DNA from 2 places in the Metabacillus schmidteae genome. Region 1 is predicted to be linked to the other one. Evidence: predicted binding sites of a transcription regulator. Region 1 holds the regulator's gene; the other holds the start of a gene.
The links. The regulator LexA, encoded in region 1, represses DNA repair genes until DNA is damaged. The targets are predictions, from matches to a motif close to CGAACATATGTTCG.
Positions count from the first base shown of each region.

Region 1 (4,441 bases):
TAGAACAATTAGAACCTTGTCATGTTGGTGCAGATTTAATGGCCGGATCACTAATTAAAAATCCTGGCGGAGGACTTGCTAAAACAGGAGGTTATCTTGTAGGAAAGCAAGAGCTAATTGAAGCTTGCTCATATCGCATGACATCTCCGGGAATAGGAGCCGAAGCTGGAGCATCTTTATATAGTCTGCAGGAAATGTACCAGGGTTTCTTCTTAGCTCCACATGTAGTGGGACAAGCTTTGAAAGGAGCGGTATTCACATCCGCATTCTTAGAGGAACTTGGGTTAAAGACAAGCCCGATGTGGAACAGTAAGAGAACGGACTTAATACAGTCTGTTCAATTTGATGATCCTGACATGATGGTTGCATTTTGTCAAGCAATTCAATATTCTTCACCTATTAATTCTCATGTAACACCATATCCGAATTATATGCCTGGGTATGAAGATGATGTCATAATGGCAGCAGGTACGTTTATACAAGGAGCTAGCATTGAGTTGTCTGCAGATGGACCACTCAGGGCGCCTTATGTCGCATATGTCCAAGGCGGCCTTACATACACTCATGTGAAGATTGCAGTTTGTTCAGCAGTCGATTCTTTACTAGACAAAAACTTAATCTCAATTGTTAGTTAACTACCAAAATAGATGGTGAATCTATGTTATGTAAGCTGACATTTGATTGACACATAATGTTACATAGGTTATAATGAAATCAGTTAACTAAAAGGAGCGAATAACATGAGTGATAATATTCGACGCTCAATGCCCCTATTTCCTATTGGAATTGTTATGCAGCTCACTGATTTATCTGCAAGGCAAATTCGTTATTACGAGGAAAATGAATTGATCTTTCCAGCTAGAACGGAGAGCAATCGAAGATTATTTTCTTTTAACGATGTAGATAAATTATTGGAGATTCGTAATCTGATTGAGCAGGGTGTGAACCTAGCGGGAATTAAAGAAATTTTCTCTCGTAAAAGTACACATAATGAAGAAAAACAAGAGCAACCTAAAACGGTTGAAAAACCTGATCTTAGCGATTCAGAATTACGAAAACTTCTTAAATCCGAGCTTATGCAGGCAGGTCGTTTTAATCGGCCTACATTAAGACATGGAGACATGTCAAGATTCTTCCATTAATTATTATAGTAGCAATGAAAAAATTGAATATAACTTTTTGAAATTGGAGAGGAGATTTTCAAGTGGCTAAATATTCAAGAGAAGATATTGTAAGTTTAGTAAAAGAAAATAATGTAAAATATATCCGATTACAATTCACGGATATACTTGGAACGATCAAAAACGTTGAAATCCCAACAAGTCAGTTAGATAAAGCACTTGACAATAAAATGATGTTTGATGGTTCTTCAATTGAAGGTTTTGTACGTATCGAAGAATCTGATATGTATTTATATCCTGACTTAGATACATTTGTTATCTTCCCTTGGACAGCAGAAAAAGGAAAAGTAGCTCGTTTTATCTGTGATATTTACAATCCGGATGGTACTCCGTTTGCAGGTGATCCACGTAATAATTTACGTCGTATTCTTGCTGAAATGGAAGAGCTTGGCTTTACTGATTTCAACTTAGGGCCAGAACCTGAATTTTTCTTATTTAAGTTAGATGAAAAAGGCGAGCCGACTCTAGAACTAAATGATAATGGTGGTTATTTTGATTTAGCACCAACAGATCTTGGCGAAAACTGCCGTCGTGATATCGTTCTTGAACTAGAGGAGATGGGCTTTGAAATTGAAGCTTCTCACCACGAAGTTGCACCAGGACAGCATGAGATCGATTTTAAATATGCAAATGCAATTAAAGCATGTGACGATATCCAAACATTCAAGCTAGTTGTTAAAACAATTGCTCGTAAACATGGTTTACATGCTACATTTATGCCTAAGCCATTATTTGGAGTTAATGGTTCAGGTATGCATATGAACTTATCTTTATTCCGCAAAGGGGAAAATGCATTCCTGGATCCAAATGGAGATCTTCAATTAAGTGATACGGCAAGACAATTTATTGCAGGTGTTATCAAGCATGCACCAGCATTTACAGCAGTTACAAATCCAACAGTAAATTCTTACAAACGTCTTGTACCTGGTTATGAAGCACCTTGTTATGTTGCTTGGTCTGCACAAAACAGAAGTCCATTAATTCGTATTCCAGCATCTCGCGGCTTAAGTACACGTGTTGAAGTACGTAGTGTTGACCCTGCTGCAAACCCTTATTTAGCAATGAGTGTTTTATTAGCTGCAGGTCTTGATGGAATTAAAAACAATCTTGATGCTCCAAAACCAATTGACCGTAACATCTATGTTATGTCAAAAGAAGAGCGTGTTGAAAATGGTATTGTTGATTTACCGGCAACATTGGCTCAAGCATTAGATTTACTAAAAGCAGACAGCACTATGAAACATGCATTAGGTGAACATTTATTCGAGCACTTCATTGAAGCGAAAGAAATCGAATGGGATATGTTCCGCACGCAAGTACACCCATGGGAAAGAGAACAATACATGTCAATGTATTAATAGAAATAAAGCCTCAACCTCTGTTGAGGCTTTATTTGTTTTTTTATATGAAAAAAGCTTATCTTCTAAGAAGATAAGCTTAGTGTACTGTTCGATAAACCCCAATTACTTTTCCTAAAATACTAACATTTCGTAAAATAATTGGCTCCATCGTAGAGTTTTCAGGTTGCAGGCGAATATAGTCTTTTTCTTTGAAGAATCTCTTACATGTTGCCTCGTCATCTTCTGTCATAGCAACAACAATATCACCATTGTTAGCCGTCTGTTGCTGACGGACAATTACTAAGTCTCCATCTAAAATACCAGCCTCAATCATACTTTCACCCATAATTTCCAGCATAAAAACATGTTCATCTTCCGAAACATAACGGTCAGGTAAAGGAAAATATTCTTCAACATTCTCGATAGCTGTAATCGGAAGCCCTGCTGTTACTTTCCCGATGACCGGGACATTTACTACATTAATTTTTGGAATATGATTTGTTTCTTCTTCTAAGATTTCAATTGCTCTAGGTTTTGTGGGGTCTCTTCTAATCAATCCTTTGGATTCTAATCTAGCTAAATGTCCATGGACCGTTGAGCTTGAAGCCAGTCCCACCGCTTCACCAATTTCGCGAACAGAAGGTGGATATCCTTTCTTTTGGACCTCATCTTTTATGAAGCTTAAGATATCTTGTTGTCTTTTTGATAGTTTTGTCATCTTTTGTGACACCTCGGATCCTCTAATTTATGTTTATTATAGCATCATTTACCTTTATATACAAACATAAGTTCGAAAAAACACTTGACTAGAACAATTGTTCGTACTATACTTTACTTATAAATACGAACAAATATTCTTATGAGGTGTTACTTATGAAAAAAGAGTCTTTATCTTACATTCTAGCTTTTTTTGTTGTACTATTAGCCATAACAGTAGGAATTACTTATACCAATAAAACCGATAGTTTAGAAAACTATCACCAAGTTGAAATTAAAAAAGGTGATAGTCTCTGGACGATTGCAGATCAATTTCAAGATAAACATAATATTTCAAAACAGGATTTTGTCAAGTGGGTTCAGGAGAAAAATGAGATTCATTCTTCTACATTAACACCAGGAGAAATCGTTTTTGTACCAATACATAAAGAAGAAGTTCATCAATTTCAACAAATAGCAAGTGAATGAATTAACACAGATCTAGTGAATAGGTGATGATAAAAATGAAGGCCGTTATTTATTGTCGAGTTAGTACAGAGAAAGATACACAAGATACTTCAATTGAAAGACAAAAAGAAGAGCTTCTTTCACTAGCTGCAACTCACAATATGAACGTTATTAAAATAATAGAAGAAAGACATAGTGGATATGATGTAGATAGGGATGGAATTATTGAAGCGCTTGAGTTGTTAAAAGATAAGAAAGCATCTGTCCTTTTAGTTCAAGATGATACTAGATTAGGGCGTGGTCACGCAAAGATCGCGCTTTTACATGAAATAAAGAAACTACAAGCATCCATTTTCACTTTAAACGAAAAAGGTGAGCCGGAGTTATCTGAAACAGATTCAATGATACTGAGTATACTGGCTACAGTTGAAGAATTTCAAAGAAAGCTGATAAATTATAAGATTAAAAGAGGGATGCAGCGTGCTATCCAGAATGGATTTAATCCTCAAAAAAATCTTAAGAACCAAGACCAAGCAGGAGGTAGAGAGAAGATTGAGGTCCCACTTGAAGAAATAATTAAGTTGAGAAATAAGGATCTAACATTTCAAGAAATAGCTGCTACCCTTAGAGGACTTGGATTTGATGTTAGTAAAGCTACAGTTCATAGAAGATATAAAGAGCACATTGAAGAAACTCAATTCAACTCGAAATGAGAGTTGATCTCAGTACTAGTACTTCCATACTTATTAGTTGTCA
Region 1 is NZ_CAESCH010000001.1:2,518,675-2,523,115, forward strand. Features, by position in the region: gene HWV59_RS12060 (methionine gamma-lyase family protein) at 1-635, shown strand, start outside; gene HWV59_RS12065 (MerR family transcriptional regulator) at 741-1,142, shown strand; gene glnA (type I glutamate--ammonia ligase) at 1,205-2,539, shown strand; gene lexA (transcriptional repressor LexA) at 2,619-3,239, opposite strand; gene yneA (cell division suppressor protein YneA) at 3,395-3,706, shown strand; gene HWV59_RS12085 (YneB family resolvase-like protein) at 3,742-4,398, shown strand.

Region 2 (4,441 bases), on a different contig from region 1:
CAAAGGTGATGAGGAAGAAGAAGTGATTCCGTTAAGCGAGCTTTCTTCAACAGATATTGAAGAAAATCCAATCTATCAAGATACAATGGGTGAGCTGGAACTGCTTGAAGAAGCAGGAAATGAGTTTTCGCCTGAGCGAGTGGAAAAAGGGGAGCTAACACCTGTTTTCTTTGGTAGTGCACTTGCTAATTTTGGTGTGCAAACCTTTTTTGATACATTTTTGCAATTTGCTGCAAAACCACAGCCGCGTAAAACAGATCAAGGCTTAGTTGAGCCGGAAAAAGATCAGTTCTCAGGCTATATCTTTAAAATTCAAGCAAATATGAACCCGGCACACCGTGACAGAATCGCCTTCTTCCGAGTATGTTCCGGTAAATTCGAACGTGGAATGAGTGTAAACTTAAGTCGTACGAATAAAACGATTAAGTTGAACCAAACGCAAGCCTTTATGGCAAAAGACCGTGACACTGTAGACGAGGCTTATCCTGGTGATATTATTGGGATTTATGATCCAAATATTTATCAAATTGGCGACACGTTAATCGGTGGTAAAGACTCTTATGAATATGAAGAGCTGCCTCAATTCCCACCAGAGCTATTCAAACGTGTTCAGGCGAAAAACGTCATGAAAGCAAAGCAATTCCGAAAAGGAATAGAACAGCTTGTTCAAGAAGGAGCTATTCAATTATACCGCCAAGAGTTGAATGACTCGATCATCCTTGGCGCAGTTGGTCAGCTTCAATTTGAAGTGTTTGAATACCGAATGAAGGCTGAATATAATGTGGAAATTGAATTCACCTCACTTGGAGAACGAATTCCAAGATGGATTAAAAGCGAGAAGTTTGAGAAGCGCTTCTTTGATTCAAGAAGCATGCTTGTTCGTGATCGCTTTGGTGCCTATGCGGTACTGTTTGAAAATGAATTTACATTACGTTACTTTTTAGAAAATCAAAAAGACATTGAGTTAGTCGATTTATTAGAAGAAAATGACTATCAAGGTGTGACATCACAGAAATAATCTTAGGGGGCTAATTGTGTTAATTAGCCCTATTTTGTTTGGTTTTCATGTTATGATTGAGCTATACATAAGGAATTGAGGGGAAGCATGTGAACTTAGAAAAAGCAACACTATCTGATTTGGATGATGTATCTGTATTGTTTAATAAGTACCGTATCTTTTATGGACAACCATCTGATCTTGAAGGGGCAAAGGCTTTTATCAAGGAAAGAATGGAGCAAAAGGAATCAACGATATTCCTGGCAAAAAGCAACGATGGAATTCCTGCTGGATTTGTCCAGCTTTACCCGATTTTTACTTCAGTAGGGATGAGGAGAAAATGGCTGCTTAATGATTTGTTTGTTTCTGAAGACTTTCGACGTCTTGGAGTAGGAAAAGCACTAATGAATCAAGCAAAGGAATTTGCGATTGAAACGAATACAGCAGGAATTTTATTAGAAACAACCAAAGACAATGTAAATGCACAGGCTCTCTACGAAAGTGTCGGCTATGAAAAAGAGGATACTGTGTATTTTTACAATTTATCACTATAATAGCTGAATAGGTGATTACGATGGTTTTAAAAGTCATATTAGCAATCATTATGCCTTTTCTACTTGTCCTTCTTTTTACACGGGTAAGCTATAATCATTATGTTGGGATAGCATTAACAGCGGCTTTGCTTATTGCCTCCTATATGAAAGGTTACACACATGGTCCAAGCATCTTCTTTATTGACATCGTCTCACTTGGTGTCGGCTTTTTCTTTGCGAGAAAGATGAAGGAGGACCTGGTGAAGAAGAAATAGGTTTGAGGTTAATTAAAAAGTGAAATACTTAACTAAGAAAGGGCTATGACAGCTCTTTTTTTTATAGTTGCAAAAATATGTGCAAACTCGCAATAAATACAAGATAGTTGCAAAAATAGATGAAAAGTTGCAAGATTTCCATATAAAGGGGAATTTAATCAGGACAATATACATAGTAGAAAAAAATACGAACTATAGTTCGTATTTTTGGTGATTTTCCAACAATTTATGGTAAACTATTCATAGTGATAAAACGGAATGGAGGCTTATGAGTGAGCGAGCAATTTGAATTAGTCTCAAAATACAAACCACAAGGTGATCAGCCTAAGGCGATTCAATCATTGGTTGAAGGAATCCAGCAAGGCAAACGATTCCAAACATTGCTAGGGGCAACAGGTACAGGAAAAACCTTTACTGTTTCAAATGTGATCCAACAAGTAAATAAACCAACCTTAATTATTGCTCATAACAAAACATTAGCAGGACAACTGTACAGTGAGTTTAAAGAATTCTTTCCAAATAATGCTGTTGAGTATTTTGTTAGTTACTATGATTACTATCAACCGGAAGCCTATGTTCCACAGACAGATACATTTATCGAAAAAGATGCAAGTATTAATGATGAAATAGATAAGCTTCGTCACTCGGCTACATCTTCGCTATTCGAAAGAAAAGATGTCATCATTATTGCCAGTGTTTCTTGTATTTATGGTCTCGGTTCACCGGAAGAATATAAAGAGTTAGTTGTTTCGTTAAGAACGGGAATGGAAATTGAACGAAATCAATTATTAAGAAAACTGGTTGATGTGCAATATGAACGAAATGATATTGATTTCCGAAGAGGGACATTCCGAGTGCGCGGAGATGTAGTGGAAATTTTTCCTGCTTCACGTGATGAACAGTGTATCCGCGTTGAGTTTTTCGGTGATGAAATTGACCGGATTCGTGAAGTGGATGCATTAACAGGTGAGATTATGGGAGAGCGTGAACATGTAGCGATCTTCCCGGCTTCCCACTTCGTTACAAGGGAAGAAAAGATGGAGAAAGCCATCAAAAACATAGAAGCAGAGCTTGAAGAAAGATTGGAAGAATTGCGTGAAAACGGCAAGCTTCTTGAAGCACAGCGCCTGGAACAACGAACAAGATACGACCTTGAAATGATGAGGGAAATGGGCTTTTGCTCCGGAATCGAAAACTATTCCCGACATTTAACATTACGACCTTCAGGTTCAACACCTTATACACTGCTGGACTTCTTCCCGGAGGACTCACTTATTGTCATTGATGAGTCACATGTTACAGTGCCGCAAATTAGGGGTATGTTTAATGGAGACCAAGCACGTAAACAAGTCCTTGTTGATCATGGCTTTCGTTTGCCATCAGCAAAGGACAACAGACCTTTGCGATTTGAGGAATTTGAAAAGCATATCGAAAATATTGTGTTTGTCTCAGCGACACCTGGTCCATATGAGATGGAACATACACCTGAGATGATTCAACAGATTATCCGTCCAACAGGACTGCTGGATCCTACAATAGATGTTCGTCCAATTGAAGGGCAAATTGATGACTTAATTGGAGAAATTCAAACAAGAGTTGAAAAAAATCAACGTGTGCTGATTACAACATTAACGAAGAAAATGTCGGAGGATTTAACAAATTATCTGAAGGAAATCGGCATTAAAGTCAATTATCTTCACTCAGAAATTAAGACTTTAGAGCGTATTGAAATTATCCGTGAGCTACGCCTTGGTAAATATGATGTGTTAGTCGGAATCAACCTTTTAAGAGAAGGGTTGGATATTCCTGAGGTCTCACTTGTTGCCATTTTGGATGCAGATAAGGAAGGGTTCCTTCGCTCAGAGCGATCACTCATTCAAACGATTGGGCGTGCTGCCCGTAATGCAGAAGGCCATGTGATTATGTATGCAGATAAAATGACGAATTCGATGGAGATTGCGATTAATGAAACGAAGCGTCGCCGTCAAATTCAAGAAGAGTTTAACGAGAAGCATGGTATTACCCCGCAAACGATTCAAAAAGAAATCCGTGACGCTATCCGTGCGACAATGGCTGCAGAAGACCAGGAAGAATATGAAACAACAGCAGCAAGTAAACTGACGAAGTTAACGAAGAAAGAACGGGATAAAGTGATTGCTGATATGGAAAGTGAAATGAAGGAAGCAGCAAAAGCGTTGAACTTTGAACGGGCTGCCGAGCTTCGTGATTTAATTTTAGAACTGAAAGCGGAAGGATGAAGCAATTATGGCAATGGAACATATTGTTGTGAAGGGAGCGCGAGCCCACAATTTAAAAAATATCGATGTAACCATTCCGCGTGATAAGCTTGTTGTTTTAACAGGATTATCTGGTTCAGGTAAATCATCTTTGGCATTTGATACCATTTATGCTGAAGGACAGCGTCGTTATGTTGAATCACTATCTGCATATGCCCGTCAATTTTTAGGCCAGATGGATAAACCTGATGTTGACGCGATTGAAGGGCTATCACCAGCGATCTCAATTGACCAAAAAACAACAAGCCGTAATCCGCGCTCAACTGTTGGGACAGTGACGGAAATCTATGATTATTTGCGTTTACTTTATGCAAGAGTTGGTCGTCCAACTTGTCCTAT
Region 2 is NZ_CAESCH010000002.1:317,068-321,508, forward strand. Features, by position in the region: gene HWV59_RS22370 (peptide chain release factor 3) at 1-1,018, shown strand, start outside; gene HWV59_RS22375 (GNAT family N-acetyltransferase) at 1,108-1,551, shown strand; gene HWV59_RS22380 (CsbA family protein) at 1,572-1,805, shown strand; gene uvrB (excinuclease ABC subunit UvrB) at 2,078-4,063, shown strand; gene uvrA (excinuclease ABC subunit UvrA) at 4,071-4,441, shown strand, end outside.
Region 2: the regulator LexA is predicted to act here: its motif matches at 1,994-2,007, upstream of uvrB (excinuclease ABC subunit UvrB).